Regions from separate parts of the Methylobacterium phyllosphaerae genome, predicted to be linked through region 1. Evidence: riboswitches for the same ligand, from Rfam matches in the RefSeq annotation. Region 1 holds a riboswitch; the other holds the start of a gene.

Evidence for each region. Region 1 has a riboswitch for cobalamin ahead of MCBMB27_RS12150 (CbtB domain-containing protein). Riboswitches for the same ligand answer to the same signal wherever they lie in the genome.
Region 2: it holds a riboswitch for cobalamin, as region 1 does, so the genes downstream of both, MCBMB27_RS17330 (TonB-dependent receptor) here and MCBMB27_RS12150 (CbtB domain-containing protein) in region 1, are expected to answer to the same signal.

Annotation. Positions count from the first base shown of each region.
Region 1 covers NZ_CP015367.1:2,712,637-2,717,127, reverse strand. Annotated here, with positions in the region: gene cobW (cobalamin biosynthesis protein CobW) at 3-1,037, opposite strand; gene MCBMB27_RS12160 (DUF1636 domain-containing protein) at 1,034-1,435, opposite strand; gene MCBMB27_RS12155 (CbtA family protein) at 1,428-2,165, opposite strand; gene MCBMB27_RS12150 (CbtB domain-containing protein) at 2,182-2,364, opposite strand; cobalamin riboswitch at 2,401-2,593, opposite strand; gene MCBMB27_RS12145 (discoidin domain-containing protein) at 2,760-4,118, shown strand; gene MCBMB27_RS12140 (S10 family peptidase) at 4,182-4,491, opposite strand, start outside.
Region 2 covers NZ_CP015367.1:3,788,631-3,793,121, reverse strand. Annotated here, with positions in the region: gene MCBMB27_RS17330 (TonB-dependent receptor) at 1-1,797, opposite strand, end outside; cobalamin riboswitch at 1,931-2,128, opposite strand; gene MCBMB27_RS17320 (hypothetical protein) at 2,841-3,173, opposite strand; gene MCBMB27_RS30995 (DUF6538 domain-containing protein) at 3,208-3,612, opposite strand; tRNA gene MCBMB27_RS17315 (tRNA-Ser) at 3,699-3,790, opposite strand; gene MCBMB27_RS17310 (glycosyltransferase family 2 protein) at 3,803-4,491, opposite strand, start outside.

The DNA of each region.
Region 1 (4,491 bases):
CGTCATCCCGCGAGGGCCGCAGCGACGGCGCGCTGGTCGAACCCCTTGAGGCCGATCACCACGAGGTTGCCGTCCCGGGCCTCCCCGGACTTCCACGGCCGGTCGAAATGGTGGGCCACGCGCCGGCCGACCCCCTGCACCACGAGGCGCATCGCCTTGCCCTCGACCTCGGCGAAACCCTTGATCCGCAGGACGCCCGGGATCTCGGCTGCCTTCTCGACCCGGGCCGCCAGATCGCCCGCCGTGATCGCGGGGCGGACGGGCAGCGCCACGGTCTCGAAGTCGTCGTGGTCGTGATCCTCGCCCTCGCCGTGATGCGACGGACGGGAATCGAGATCGTCCTCGGCGGCCGCCGCGAGACCGAGCAGCACCCGCGGGTCGATGACGCCGTTCTCGGTCTCCACCACCTTCACGGCCCGGGGCAGGTGGCCTTCCACCTCGGCACGCACCCGAGCGCGGGTCGGGGCATCGATGAGGTCGGCCTTGTTGAGGACCACGAGGTCGGCGCAGAGGAGTTGGTCCTCGAAGACCTCTTCCAGCGGATTGTCGTGATCGACCGATTGGTCCGCGGCCCGCTGGGCGGCCAGTGCCTCCGGATCGTCCGCGAAGACGCCGGCGGCGACGGCCGGGCCGTCGACCACTGCGACGACCCCGTCGACGGTGACCCGCGAGCGGATCGCCGGCCACTGGAACGCCTGAACCAACGGCTTCGGCAGCGCGAGGCCCGAGGTCTCGATCAGGATGTGCTCCGGCGGCTCGGCGCGGCCGAGGAGAGTCTCCAGCGCCGGAACGAAATCGTCCGCGACCGTGCAGCAGATGCAGCCATTCGGCAGCTCGACGATAGCCTCTTCGGTGCAGCCTTCGACCCCGCAGGCGGCGAGGAAGGACTTGTCGAAGCCGACGTCGCCGAACTCGTTGACCAGGATGGCGAGGCGGCGCCCCCTGGCGTTCTCGACCACGTGGCGGACCAGTGTCGTCTTGCCGGCTCCGAGGAAGCCCGTGACGATGGTGCAGGGGATTTTGTTCACGATGGTCATTCCGCGGCCTCCAGGGTGCCGGCGGGGAGCGGGCGGGGTTCAGGGAACGGGGGGATGCGGGCGATCACGCCCTTGCGGAAGGCCTCCGGACGCTCGCGCCAGGGCACGATGCCGTCCGAGGTCGCCGCATAGGCCGCGAGCCCGGCGAGGATGGTCTCCGCCGAGGCGGCCGGATCCATGTCGCCGTAGACGTAGGTCCAGCGGTCGGCCGAGGCGACCGCCACGGTGCAGGGCCGCTTGCAGACCGACAGGCATTCCACCGCCTCGACCCGCAGGTCCGGGGTGCCGGCGCTCCGGGCCTGCAGCGCCTCCAGAAGGCGTGCTCCGGCGCGCGGTCCATCCGGATCGTCATCCGGACGGCGGCAGGTCATGCAGACGTACAGGACGGTCTCAGGCACGGGCCGTTCCCCGTTGCGTGTCGCGGGAAAACGCCTGCCACGCCCAGCCGAGCCCCAACCCGATCAGGATCCAGAAGACGAAGCTGATCGCCAGCGACCGGGCGGCGAACTGTGCGGCCAGCGCGGCCGGAAGCTCCGACGCGGCCTCCGGTGCCTGCGGGGCGCCGACGACGTGGGGGGTTATGATCAGGACGAGGCCACCCAGGATCGTGATCAGAGCACGGCGGATCGTGATCAGGTAGAGCCCCATTCCGGTCGCCGCCGCGGTCATCACCCACCAAGCCTGCCGCGCGGCCAGCGGTGCAGCGGCGCTGCCGGGCAGTTCCGGCGGCAGGCCGAGGCCCGGCGCGAGGGCGACGCTGGCGAAGCCCGCCACCGCGAAGGCGAGACCGACCTGCGGCGTCGGCTCGCGGCCGCAGGCGATCATCACCGCGCCGAGCAGCAGGGCGTAGCCGACGCCGCCGACGAGGGTCGCAAGACCGGTGAAGGCCATCCGCGGCAGTCCGGGGCCGGGCTGCCATTCCGGTGCCGCGGCGGGTGCGGCGTGGTCATGCCCGGCATGGGCGAGCACGATCGGAAGGGCCTTCGCGGCCTGATGCGAGGGTTCCTGCTGCTCGTAGCGCTCGGCCGCGACGATCAGCGGCGAGGTCAGCGTGAGTTCGAGGCCCGTCACAACGGCAGCCGCGAAGAAGCCGGCGGCCAGGGCCGCCGACAGAAGCCGAATGATCATCCCTGCGCCGAGGGCGTCAGTGACAGGGGAAGTTCTGGGTATGGCGGAAGTCGTGCGCCGCGTTGTGGAACGCGATCGCCGGCGAGAAACCCGCCATGAACAGCAGGCCGAGGCCCAGCATGGCCGCGAGCGCGACGGCGACCGGACGCTCCGACGAGCGGGTACCGGCGGCGACGGGGGCGAGGGTCTGAGCGGTCATCGTCGAGTGTCTCCAGCCGCCCCACCGGCGGCATTGCGGGATCCTGTTGCGACGGCAGGTCTCCTGGCTCGCGGCTCGGCGCGCCCACCGCCTTCCCGGATCGCTCCGGTGGCGCTTGGCAGGCGCTCGCCGCTCACAGTTGCGGGGGCAGCCGCGGAATCGGGGCGAAACCCCTCACCGCATTCCCTTTTCACCCCGTTGCCGGGGCACCGTCACCGGCACGTTGTAGACGCATGCCGGCGACGACACAACGGAGCGGCGCCAGATCCGTTCGGATTCCCGTGCGTCCCTTCGCAGGTGGCCGGGCTTGACGTCCGCGCCCCGATGCGGGCACCGCCGCACCGGATGCCCGGCCGGCCCGGCATGGGCGCCTCCGCTCAGTTCTCGGAGACCCGATGGCCCTCGCAGACGATCCGAGCCCGGTCCTCGTCGATCTCGCCACCGGCCGCGCCCCCCGGATCGTACAGGACGAAGGCACCGCCTGGCTCGAGATCGATCTGGACGGTCGCTTTCCGATCCGCGCCATCGCGCTGCGACCCGTACAGGATGCTGTCGCGCCCGAGGTCGGCGATGTGGCCGTCGAGGTCTCGCAGGACGGCGTCACGTGGTCCGCGCCCGACATCGTCGGCTGGACCGCCAAGCCGGGCGCCCTCGTGGCCGCCATCGGCGCCGACGAGCGGGCCTGGGCGCGTCTCGTGCGGATCGCGGTGCCGGATCCGGCGCTCGTCGCAGGCGTCGACATCCGCGCCGATGAAGCCGCCATCGACCTCATCGCCCTGCGGGCGCTGCTCGGGCTCGACATCACGCTCCTGAACGAGAAGCCCGGCGCTAACGTCTACGTCACCTACAATCTCGAAGCCGCGCCTGGCCGCGCTAGCCGCAACCTCGTCGGCCTGTCGCTGTTCGAGAACGGCGCCTTCGGCAACTGCCTCGTGCAGTACATCATCGCGGTCTCGATCGCGAAGGCGCTCAACCTGAAATACATCAAGGTCCCGAAGGTCGACCGCAGCAAGGTGATCTTTCTGACCCAGAGGCTGACCTGCGACGGCATCACGTTCATTCCGCCGGACGAGCCGCTTCCGCCGGACGGCTACTTCCTGTCCGGCTTGTATTTCGATCCGACGCAGTTCGAGCGGGTGACGGCGCTGCAGGGCCCGATCGACTCGCGCGCGATCGTTCAGGATGTGATCCGGCCCCTGTTCAACGGCCTGCCGCGGACATTTGCGGCCAAGCCCGACGATCAGCTCCTGATCCATATCCGGTCGGGCGACATCTTCAGCACCTGGGTCGACCCGCACTATCCGCAGCCGCCCTTCGCCTTCTACCGGATGGTCATCGACCGGCTGCAGGCCGAGGGCCGCATCCGTTCCGTCAAGCTCGTCTTCGAGAACCGGCTGAACCCGGTCATTGCAGAAGTGGAAGCCTATGCGGCGCAGCGCGGCCTGCCCGTAGAGATCCAGAGCGAATCGCTGATCTCTGACGTCGCCGCTCTGGTGAACGGCCGCTACCTCGTCTTCGGGCTCGGAACCTTCGGGCCGGCGATCTGCCACCTCTCGGAGCGCGTCGAGCAGGTGTTCTACTTCGCGTCCAATTGGCCGCAGGGCTTCCAGTCGATTCCCACGATCGGGAAAGTGGTCGAGGTTCGCGATCGCGAAGGCCGGTACATGAAGGTCGGCGAGTGGCAGAATACCGACGCTCAGCGCCGGAGCATGGTGGAGTACCCGGCCGAAGCTCTCGCCTTCGACGATGTCTGATCGGTCGCGCCGGTCACGATCCGACCGGCGACGACCCCGCTGCCTGCATCTTGGCCGAACACGTCACGGTGCGGTCCTGAGACGTTCCGCGGGTGCGCCGGCCGAACGCGCCGAGCCGCCATCGCGGACCTTCAGGGCGTCCGTGTACATCCGTTCGACATCCGCCTTGAAGGCGGCGCGGGAATCCGGCCGCGTGTAGAACATGTGGCCGCCGGGATAGACTGCGAGGCTCAGGCGACCGGCACTGTAGGCCGGGACCTGCGCCAGCAGGAGCTTCGAGGCGAAATACGGGGTTACGAGATCGGTGAATCCGTGCGCCACGAGGACACGCAGGTGCCCGTCGAGGGCCAGGGTTCCCTGAAGATTCGACAGC
Region 2 (4,491 bases), 1.1 Mb from region 1:
AGGAACCCGGTTGCCCACCGGGTCGTAGTCCGAGAAGCGAGCGTTCGTGATCGTCAGGTCGCCCTCCAGCGCGAGCCAGGGCGTCACCGCATACCGGTTGGTCCATTCCACGCCGAAGCGGCGGGTCGGGCGGCTCGGCTCCGTAGTGCCGGTATCGCCCTGGAACAGGTTCTCTGAGGCGAAATCGAGCCGGAACAGGGCGAGGCTCGTCTCCAGTCCGGCAATGGACCGGTTGCGCAGGCCGATCTCGTAGCCCGTGGAGGGCACGAGGAAGGGCGAGCGGGTCGTGTTGAACAGCGAGGAGGTCGGATCCACCGTGGCGGTCACGCCGCGCACATCGTTCGAGTGGAAGCCGCCGCCGTAGTTCACGAAGAGTTCGGTGTCGAACCACGGCCCGAGCGTCAGGCCGAGCTTTGGGTTGACGATGCCATCGCGCGCCTTGCCCGAATTGGCCGGCGTGTCCGAGGCGACGCTGGCGTAGTATCCGTCCGCGCGGAAACCGACGCTGGTGCGCAGCCAGTCGGTCCAGCGCACGCGGTTGTCGAAGTAGAAGGCTCCACTTGTCTCCAGCACCCGGTCGTCGAGCACGCCCGAGCGATACTGCCGGTTCGTTGTGTTGAACAGGCCGACGCGGATCGAGTCGGTGCGGGTCTGCACGCCGATCTCGTTTTCCATCGGCCTCCCGAACAGGTCGCCCTGGAAGATGTGCAGGGCCTCGCCGCCGCCGATGATGCGCTGATCGAGCTGGTGGAACTGATCGCCGTTCACCGGATCGTTGAGGAAGTAAGTGAAGTCGTTGAACAGGTTCAATTGGGATCGGATGACGTAGGCCGAGGCCCGCGTCACGCCCGTGTCGTCCGTTGCGCTGAACTTGCCCGAGAGCGAGAAGCGCGAGGTGTCGCCGCCATCGGTCGGGTTGATCGTGCCGTAGCGGCTGATCAGCCCCTCCGTCACAGCGCGCTCTGGGATCTGGTTGGTGGCGGTCCAGCGCGCCGCATAGGCCATGCCGGTGACCGAGAAGCCGTCGAGCGGCGTACCCTGGCTGTAGCGGGCCACGCCGTTGATCTTGCGCAGGGCGTCCGGGACCACCCACGGGCCGTCGTAGACCTGGGCTTCCCCCGCGAGGAGGAGGTTGCCCTCACCGAGTGGTACGGTAGCGATCGAGAGCGCGCGCTTGTAGCCGAAGCTGCCGATGGAGGTCAGGGCGACGTTTTCCGCGGTCGTGTCGAGATAGTCGATCCGCACGGAGCCCGCAGAGGCGAAGTCACCGTCGCGGACGAAATACGGACCCTTGTGGAATTCCACCGCGCCGACGAGTTCCGGGATCAGGAAGTTGATGTCGGCGTAGCCTTGTCCGTGGGCATGGGTTCGCAGGTTGAGCGGCATGCCGTCGAGGAACAGGGCTATGTCGGTGCCGTGGTCGAGGTTGAACCCGCGCAAGAAGAACTGATTGGCCTTGCCCTCGCCGGAGTGCTGCGTGACGATCAGGCCCGGCACCGACTCCAACACCTCGCCGGGGCGCGTCACCGGACGGCTGTTAAGCTGTGCGCCCGTGATGACACCCGAACTGGCGGAAGCCACGGGGGTGCTGATCCCACCGATCCCGGTCGTGCCCCCGACGTAGCCCGCGCTCGCGGCCGGACCGACGCGCGGCGATGCGGCTACGGCTGTGTCGGCGGTGACCGAGATCTCCTCCAGCGTCGTCTCGGTGGTCGCCGCACTCGGCGTGGAGCGGTCCTGAGCTGCGGCCGCCGACGCCAGGGCGGCGAGGCCGACGCCCGACCAGGTCGAGAGCATTCGGATGGTGGGACGACGGGACACGGGAGCCTCGGGCGACGGGAGTGGCACGTCACCGCGAATGAGGTCTCCACGCCCAGCGTCAGCCCGGCGCTTCGACACCCGTCAGGACACCCCGCCCGACGCGTTTCGCGTGTGACCACGACTGACGGCAGGTCTCCTGGCTCGCGGGTCACCGCCCTCGCACCGTCTTCCCGGATGAGGCACATCCAGTGACGCGGTGGTGCTGGGCTCGCCGCTTACAGTTGCGGGGGCAGCCGCGGCTTCAGGGCAAGCCCTTCACCGCGTTCCCTTTTGATCCCCGAAGGGAACCGTCGCTGTCACCATCGGTCGCCTTGTCAGGCCACGTCAAGCCATGAGGAAGATCGGCGACCGCGTGTGGCCTCGCTGTGACAGACGGGGTCCGTAACCTCGCCGTTATCGAACGGTCGCTTCCGCGCATCGAGCCAATTACCGCGTCACACCCATTGCCGAACTTGACCGGACGCGAAGCGACACGGTTTGGCTATAAGAGGCTTGATCACCTGTGGTTCGATCGCCCGATCTAAACCTCGATGGCGGCTCGGAGTTGCTCCGGTCCGAGTCCTGACACGTATACGGCAAGGCCGAGCGCGGCTTGGCGTGACCCATAAGCTCGGCGATAACGCTGCTGTTTACTGTTGTGGTGTGCGTAGAGGCCCGTTGGAGATAAGTTGCGAAGCATCGTCTGAAGCTATGGACATCGACCTGTTTGCTGGGCCCAAGCACCTTCTGGCAAAAGGTGGCAAATCGCTTCACCACGATCCAGCTTCGCTTCCCGTCCGGCCCCGCGGGCGTGAGACCCGAGCATACCCAGCCGTCTGACGAGCGTGCAACGCGCTGCTGCAAGATCGGCCTAGCTGATCCGTGAACTGGTACGACGCGCCGGGCATTCTCCGTTTTCCGTGGGAGATGCGGAACGCTCGCCCCTCTGTGCGCATGTCGGCGGTGCGAAGCTGGCAAAGCTCGCTGATGCGGCAGCCGGTCAGTAAGCCGACCCGCATGAGGTCGAACAGCACCGTCCCCTACCGCTGGCCCATGATCGCCACAGGATCAGCCGTGAGGAGCGTGACAAGCTCATCAGCGGTGTCGGCGCGCTTCGATGGCTCCTGCCTCGATCCGTTCGCGAAGCTACCCTGGCCCTGCCACGGATTGTCGGCGACAAAGCCACGCTTGATGAGCCGCTGCCACATCGAAGAGAGCGCCGCGATCTGTCGATGGACCATGGCCTGAGACGCCCGACTCCGCAGGAGCACGTCGCTGACGAACTCACCCGCGGTGCGTCGATCCACGCCGCGGACGGCATAGTTTGACGGCTGAGTTTGTGCGAACTCCCGGACGGCAAGGGCGTGCTGCATCCGAGATTGCTTGGTCTGGACCCATCGATCTCCTTCAACCAGCGCTCCAGCGTCGTGAGCATTGTGGTCTGGCGCGATGAGCCCCCTGGATGAGCATGATCGCGGCCATCCTTTCGGGTTGTCTTTTGGGGAGAGAATGAGGCGTTGGGTCCGGGCACTCGCGCCCGGTATCGTCGCGGGACCGTCCTGAACCGGTCAGGGCCGCCGCCCGGGCGGGCTGCCAACCCTCCGAAACGGTCTGCGCACCGATCCAGTCCCAGAGCAGCGCCAGCGCGATCCACCGTCGCTGCCGCGCAACAGCCTCGGTGCTCGTGTCGAGAGCCCGGACGAGATGGGTCTGTCCGACCGTGGAGACGAGATGGGCTGGCACCCTGAGTCGCACGGACCAGCGCCCACGACGGCATTGCAGGTGGTCGGCGCGCCGCACCTTTGGCCTCATCCCGTACGGCTACGATGACGCTGTGTCACCAAAGCTGGCCGGACGAAGCGATAAAAGCGCTGCTTTTACAACATCTTAGGGCTAAATGGCGGAGACGGAGGGATTCGAACCCTCGATACCCATTTCTGGGTATGCTCATTTAGCAAACGAGTGCCTTCAGCCGCTCGGCCACGTCTCCGGCGCTCTGGCTCTAGAAGGTCGGATCCGGCGGGTCAACCCGATCCTGGCGGGCGGCGGCCACGCGGCGGCGCTCGACATGCTTCGCGACGCGCAGATGCCGCGAGATCGCGTAGTTCATCGCCGTCAGGAAGCCGTAGGTGCCGCGCACGAAGTGGCGGCGCCCGAGATAGGCCTTCAGGAAGTTGCCCGGCAGTTCCACGAACACCCGCCAGGTCGGGATCACCACGCCCCGCGTCTCCAAGTCCTCCGCCTGCTGGTCGGAGTAGCGATTCAGCTTGTCGAGCTGGTCGCCGAGCGAGCGCACCGAGAAATGATGGATCACGCCCCTGAGCCGCCCCGGCGTGACGCCGGGTTCCAGCGCCACCCGGTCGTGCACCGGCGAGGCGGCGTAACGGCCCCGGTCCTTCCTGTAGAGCCGGACCGGCGTCAGGGTGTAGGCGAGCGGGTGCGGGCGGCCCTCGCCGGGAAAGGTCTCCGCGATGCCGATCCGCCACGCCGGCCGGCGCGGCTCGCCCGCGGCCCAGAGGGCCCGGATCTCCCGGACGAGATCCTCCGGCACCACCTCGTCGGCGTCGAGGTTCAGGAGCCAGACATGCCGGCACTGCTCCTCGGCGAACCGCTTCTGCGGGCCGTAGCCCGGCCAGGGATTGTGGATCACCCGCGCGCCGAGCGCGGCCGCCAGCGCCTGCGTGCCGTCGG